Regions from separate parts of the Desulfovibrio sp. Huiquan2017 genome, predicted to be linked through region 3. Evidence: riboswitches for the same ligand, from Rfam matches in the RefSeq annotation. Region 3 holds a riboswitch; each other region holds the start of a gene.

Region 1 (2,260 bases), on a different contig from region 3:
CGCCCGAGGATACGCCCAGGGTGAATGGATCGGCCAGGGGGTTGAGGAGCAGCCCCTGGAAGACCGCGCCCGCCATGGCCAGGCCGAAGCCCACGGCCAGACAAGTCAGGATGCGCGGCACTCGGACGTCGAGGAGGATGCCCGCCGTGGTCGAGTTCAGGGCGTCCGCCGCCCCCCGCAATCCGCTTGCCAGGCCGTGCAGGACCTCGCTCGGCGGGATGTGGATGACCCCCAGGGCGCAGGCGGCCAGGGCCAGCCCGGCCAGCGTGGCGGCGAGCAGCCCGACGATCAGACCATTGCGCAATGGAGTGCGGGAGGCGGCGTGGATCATACGGTTATTTCACGCCCGGGCGCGGGGCCATGGCGTCCTTGACGTGGGCCACGTACAGTTCGGCCCAGGCGTCGAGCATGCCCAGGCCGGTCAGGTCCGGGGTGACCTTGTATCCGGCCTTGGTGAGCTGGACCTTCCACGAGTCGTCCTCGTCGCCGGCCATGTCGTTGGAGGCATGGTCGCCGGCCACGATCATGAACGGCTTGAGCAGGATGTTCTTCTTGCCCGAATGCTTGAGCGCCACGGCCATGTCGGAGAAGGCGGGGAACCCTTCGACACAGCCGATGTAGATCGGGTAGTCGTAGGTTTCGCGCATGACCTTCTGGAATTCCGAGTAGATGCCGGTGGAGAAGTAGTCGTTGCCGTGGCCCATGTAGACCAGGGCGGCGTCCATCTTGCGGGCACGGTCCACATCGGCTTTCAAGGTCTTGGCCGCAGTGGCCAGATCCTCTGTATAGGGATGAGCCTCGCCGGGCATGCCCAGAGCCGGGCGGCCCAGAGCCAGCCGGACAAAGGGCGCATGGCGCGGCTTCAGGGTGCGAATGGACCTGAGAGAGCCGACCAGGGTGATCAGGTCGTGGAACTCCTCGCCCGCGAAGACATGCAGGGACTGCACGGTGATGTCGCGGTAGCCGTCGTTCTGGAGGTCCGCGATGGTCGCCAGGGGGTGCTTGACGTACAGGACTTCCTCGGGGATGTCGGCGTGCGCCTTTTTCCAGGCCGCGTCGTTCTGGCGCTCCTGCCATATCTTGCGGATGATGTTGGAGGTGAAGGCCAGCCGCACAGGCACGCCGGGGTTGGCCTGTTCCACTTTGGCCTTGATGTTCAGGATGGATTTGACCGCTTCGGGATAGGAAGTGCCGAAGGCGGCCAGGACCACGGCCTGTTTGGCCGGGCCTTCGTCGTGGTGCCCGGCCTGGGCCGGGACGGCCAGGAGCAGGGCGAGCAGCAGGAAGACGGCGTTTCTGACGAACGTCATGATGTTCTCCGATAAAGGGCGGGTGGGGAAAGAAAATCCCCTTCCTCTTCGAATTTAGAGGAAGGGGATCCGTATTTTCCCTTCTATACCTCAGCGGCAAGCCCACGTACCACCGCGGCAAGTCCATGTGATCGCTCCAGGCAGGTCTTCCGGCTGGTCCCTCCCGTTTCCGCCTTCCCGGGGCAAGCCCCAGTGGCATGTGTGGAAATGGTTCGGCAGAACGTCACGGCGGCGGGTCCGCTCCCGATTCGCACGGGATTCCCTATTGAGTCCGAGGACACCTGAAGATTGTGAACTATGCTCCGGAGGGCGTTTATGTCAAGGACGACCGTGCGTTCCTGGTGATACGTTCCTGGAACTGCTGGATCATCTCCTCGGCGTCGATGACCAGGGCGTCGGATTCGCCCATCATACCGTAACCCAGGATGGGTATGTTGAAGATTTCCTGGACCGGGACGGTGAAGCCGGTGATGACCACCTGTTGCTGCCTGAGGACCTCATCCACCAGGATGGCGCCCTTGTAGTCGCCTACTCGGACCACGATGGCTTGGGCCATCTCGATGTTGTCGATCTCCGGGGTTAGCTCAAGGAGGTCGGCCAACCGGAGCAGGGAATGAATCTCGCCGCGCACGTCCACGGTTTCACGGCCGTCCGGCAGTTCGACCACGTCGTTGCGCCGGGGCATGTAAATCTCGACCACGTCGCGGCTGGGCATGATGAAGGTGTCGCCGCCGACCTTGCAGACCAGGGCGTCCACGATGCCTTCGTTGGCCGAGCGGTCCAGCGGAATGGAAATGGTGAAGGCCGCGCCCTTGCCCAGCTCGCTTTGGATGGACACCTCGCCGTCCAGGGCGACCTTGATGGCGTTGACCACGGCGTCCATGCCCACGCCGCGCCCGGACACGTCGGTGATCTTTTCGGCGGTGGAAAAGCCGCTCTGGAGTACGAAC
Region 2 (2,260 bases), on a different contig from region 3:
CCAATGGCCCCGTTTCTTCGACCAGGTGGACCGACTGGCCGGGCTCGACCCGTTATTCGCTTCGGTCACCTACGGGGCGGGAGGCTCGTTCCGGGACAACACGCTGGAAATCGCGGCCGAGGTGCACGGGCGGTTCGGGCTGACGGTCATGTCGCATCTGACCTGCGTGGGCGCGGAAAAGCGGAGCGTGGCCGAGTACATCGACCGATTGCTGACAGCGGGCGTGGGCGATGTCCTGGCCCTGCGCGGAGACATGCCTGGCAACGATCCGACGGGAGCCTGGAAGGATTTCCGGCACGCCTCGGACTTGGTGGATTTCGTGCGCCGGGGATGGCCGGAGATGGGCGTGGCCGCGGCCTGCTACCCAGACGCCCACCCCGAGTCCCCGTCCATCGACGACGACCTGCGTTGGACCTGCCACAAGTTCAACACCGGTGCGGAATTCGGCGTGACCCAATTGTTCTTCGACGTGCGTCGATACCAGGACATGGTGCGGCGGCTCCGCTCCCGGGGCATCGACAATCCCGTGGTGCCGGGCATCCTGCCGGTCCTGGCCATGCAGTCCCTGGATCGCATCCTGTCGCTGTGCGGAGCAAACATTCCGCTCAAGCTCTACCTGGAAATCCGGGAGGCGTTCGACACCGGCGGAGACGAGGCCGTGCGGCGCAAGGGAGTGGAGATCGCCCGACGGCAAATCCACGAACTACTCGCCTTGGGAGCACCCGGCATCCACTTGTATTCACTCAATAATGCCGACGTATGCCTAGACATTCTCCGAGGCGTCCCGGAGCTGTGCGGCTGAGATGAATCGTCCATCACGGCGAATCCGCTCTTGCGCTTCGCCAATCCTTTGGCTAGTCTTACGCCGTTCCAGATGTCCTTCAGGTGGCCATGGGCCATAACAGGGAATCCGGTGCGAAGCCGGAGCGGTCCCGCCGCTGTGATCCCCGTAAGAATGTCCAGCCCAACATGCCACTGCCGCAAGGCGGGAAGGCGGGCCGGGCGGGGAAAGCCAGAAGACCTACCTGAAGCGTTTCCTGCCGAATGCGGTTCGCGGAACCCGCATGCGGACAAGAATGCGTATTACCCGACAACCGTCGTCAGGACTCGCGGTGCTGCCGCGAGATCCGTTCATCGGCGACAATGCAGGCGATTTTGTTGCGGCCGCACCTCGTGCGGCGCGCACCCTTCCGCGTCTCACGCCTGCAAGAGACATTCAATGCCCAGCAAAATCCTCAAGCGTGACGGATGCATCGAGACCTGGTCCACCAAACGGATCGGCAACGCCATTTTCAAGGCCCTCCAGGGCAGCGGCATCAAGGACCCGCTGCTCGCCGACCGGCTGGCCAGAAAAGTGGAAAAAAAGCTCACGGATGTGGACATCCCCGAGCAGGAACAGGTCCAGGACATGGTCCAGGAAGTCCTCATGGATGCCCGCCTGTTCAAAGTGGCCGAGCGGTACATCATCTACCGCGAAAAGCGGCGCGAACTGCGCTCCCAGGACGAAGCGTTCCTGGACATCGCCAAGGTAACCGACAGCTACCTGAACAACGTCGACTGGCGGGTCAACGAAAACTCGAACATGACCCATTCCTACCAGGGGCTGATCCTGCATATGGCGGGCGCGGTCCAGGCCCGGTACATGCTTGAAAAGTACCCCGAGGAAGTCCGTCTGGCCCACACCCACGGCTACTTCCACATCCACGACCTGTCCTTCGGTCTGGCCGGATACTGCTCCGGCTGGTCCCTGCGCGACCTGCTGCTCGAAGGATTCAACCTGCGCGATCGTTGCTCGTCCACCCCGGCCAAGCACTTCGACGCGGCCTGCGGACAGATAGTCAATTTCCTCGGCACCCTCCAAAATGAGTGGGCCGGGGCCCAGGCCTTCAACAACGTGGATACCTATCTGGCCCCGTTCATCCGCAACGACGGCCTGAGCTACCACGACGTCAAGCAGCAGCTCCAGAAGCTGCTGCACAACCTGAACGCCACCTCGCGCTGGGGTGGACAGTCGCCGTTCACCAACTTCACCCTGGACTTCCAACCGCCCGCGCACATCGCCAAGGAACCGATCATCATCGGCGGCGAGTTCAAGGACTCCACCTACGGCGAATACGCCGAGGAAATGGCCATGTTCAACCGCGCCTTCCTGGAAGTCATGCTCGACGGCGACGCGGACGGACGCATCTTCTCCTTCCCCATCCCCACGTATAACGTGACCAAGGACTTCCCCTGGGAATCCGAGGAAGGCAAGCTGCTC
Region 3 (2,260 bases):
GCCACGCAGCTCACGCCCAGGAATGCTTCGAGGGTGAACCTTTTGGAGCGGATCTGCTCCCATGCCTGTTTGAACAGGGGCAGGGAGAATCCCACCGCGATCAGTCCCAGCGGGCTGAAGGCGGTCTGGGTCACGGAGAAGCCGAAAAGGAGCGAGCGCACGCCCACCACACCCATAACCGTGCTGATGACGGCGAATCGTCTGAACGCTCCCTTGACCGGATTGCAGCCGGTGCGGGTAGCCTGGCAGGCCCGGCATTCGCAGAGCGGGGAGGCGCAGTCCGGCACCCCGGCCATAGGCAGTTCGCGCAGGGCTGGGGTGATCCCCAGGACTTCGCGGAGGGCGTCCAAGATCCGGAGCGGCAGCGTTTCGTCGGGCGTGAACGAGACCACCAGGCTCGCGCACTTGAGGTTCGGCCTGACCGTCTCGATGAAATCGAGCCGGAGCAGGCTGTCCGTCATTTGCCGGGCCAGGTCCTGGTTGCGTCGTAGTCCGTTGATCCTGTAGCGGATACGGCCGGGGATGGCGTGGCGTATTTCGATTGTTTCGGTCATGGCTGTACCAGTGGGTTATGCGTAGCGTCTGAAATACACAAATCATGATTCTGATAACGAATATCTGCGCCGGGCTGTTGGAGACATTCTTTTCACAATTAACGGTTCCACTTATGAATCAGCCGTATCGAACCGCCGTGCCTTCTGCTTGATATTGAAAGTTACTATCAATGTCACGAAAAAATAGTGGATTGATCTCCGACTCGCCGCGCTCCGGGACAAGGGGGATGCGAGTGAGCCTTGAGCCGTGGTTGGCCTTGCCCCACAGCCGAACAGGGACCTGACGGGAATAGGGGCGAGCGAAAGGGAGGCCCTGGCGGCAACAGATTTTGTCGCACAGTGAGCGCGTGTTTTTCTTGGCGTTCATAATGAGGCTTCAATGTCCCGGGTACAGCTTGAAAGTCTGAAAAACCAGGCGGAAGGCTGTGTTCGAGTCGATGACAGGGGCGCCAAGGGGGGGAACGCGGTGTATCGGGTAGGTGCAATGCGAACGTCTTGTGGTTGACGGGCAAAAGATATGGGCAATCGGAGATCGTCCGTTCGTGTTTTCTCTGACGAGGCGGGAAAAGGTTTGCAAAGCCCGGCAAGAGTATATATCAAAATATCTTGATATATGGATTTGGCAAGAAACGGAAAGCGGTGAGAAGCCGCTGCGGACGCGCCGCTGTAACCGGCAATACCCGTTGATGACCACCGGATTCGGGAAGGGATTCAACATGATGGGGCCGGAAGCCAGAAGACGTCTTGCCGGAGCGCGAACGGACTCGCGAGCGGGCTGGTGTTGCAGAGCAAAGAGGACGGCATGATGTCGTTTCGGCTCATCGCCCGTTGCCGGGATGCGCTCCTTGTCTTTCACTCTCAACCATGGAGTAGACATGCACGCGCACGTTTTGGGTTTTCCCCGCATGGGGGCAAACAGGGAACTGAAATGGGCCCTGGAACAATTCTGGCGGGGCGAGATCGGGGAGACCGAACTGGTCGCCACCGCCGACGGGCTCAGGGATCGTCACTGGGCCATCCAGGCCGATGCCGGGCTCGACCTCGTCCCGGTCGGCGACTTTTCCCTGTACGACCACGTCCTCGACACTGTGGCCATGCTGGGCGCGGTCCCGCCGCGTTTCGGCTGGTCCGGAGGCGAAATCGATTTGACCACGTATTTCAACATGGCAAGGGGCAATGCCGAAAAGGGCATCCCGGCCATGGAAATGACCAAGTGGTTCGACACCAACTACCACTACATCGTCCCGGAGCTGGCCCCTGACACGACCTTTGCCAAGACCGGCTCAAGGCTGTTCGACGCCGTCGAGTCTGCCCGCAAACTGGGGCATTCCCCCAAACCGGTTCTGGTCGGCCCTATCACCTTCCTCATGCTGGCCAAGGAAACCGGCGGTTGCAACCGGTGGGCTCACCTCGACGGGCTGGTTGAGGCCTATTGCCGGATCATCGCCGAACTCGACGGGACCTGCACCTGGATTCAGTTGGACGAGCCGATCCTGTGCACCGATCTTTCGGAGGAGGCGAAGCGGGCGTTTGGCGCGGCCTACTCCCGCCTCAGGGCGGCCGCCGTCAGTTCGCGCCTGCTGCTAGCCACGTATTTTGGCACCCTGGGTGACAACCTCGATCTGGCCTTGTCCCTGCCGGTGAACGGGATGCACGTGGACCTGGTCCGGGGGCCCGGCCAACTCGGTGAGATCCTCGACAAGCTG

Evidence for each region. Region 3 has a riboswitch for cobalamin ahead of metE (5-methyltetrahydropteroyltriglutamate--homocysteine S-methyltransferase). Riboswitches for the same ligand answer to the same signal wherever they lie in the genome.
Region 1: another riboswitch for cobalamin. It lies ahead of J0909_RS16020 (sirohydrochlorin cobaltochelatase); the one in region 3 lies ahead of metE (5-methyltetrahydropteroyltriglutamate--homocysteine S-methyltransferase).
Region 2: another riboswitch for cobalamin. It lies ahead of J0909_RS03565 (ribonucleoside triphosphate reductase); the one in region 3 lies ahead of metE (5-methyltetrahydropteroyltriglutamate--homocysteine S-methyltransferase).

The regions. Positions count from the first base shown of each region.
Region 1 is NZ_JAFMPN010000019.1:78,336-80,595, forward strand. It holds gene J0909_RS16015 (FecCD family ABC transporter permease) at 1-331, opposite strand, end outside; gene J0909_RS16020 (sirohydrochlorin cobaltochelatase) at 336-1,310, opposite strand; cobalamin riboswitch at 1,433-1,610, opposite strand; gene J0909_RS16025 (chemotaxis protein CheA) at 1,624-2,260, opposite strand, start outside.
Region 2 is NZ_JAFMPN010000003.1:187,870-190,129, forward strand. It holds gene J0909_RS03560 (methylenetetrahydrofolate reductase) at 1-802, shown strand, start outside; cobalamin riboswitch at 867-1,043, shown strand; gene J0909_RS03565 (ribonucleoside triphosphate reductase) at 1,220-2,260, shown strand, end outside.
Region 3 is NZ_JAFMPN010000016.1:17,121-19,380, reverse strand. It holds gene J0909_RS14295 (heavy metal translocating P-type ATPase) at 1-554, opposite strand, end outside; cobalamin riboswitch at 1,127-1,312, shown strand; gene metE (5-methyltetrahydropteroyltriglutamate--homocysteine S-methyltransferase) at 1,430-2,260, shown strand, end outside.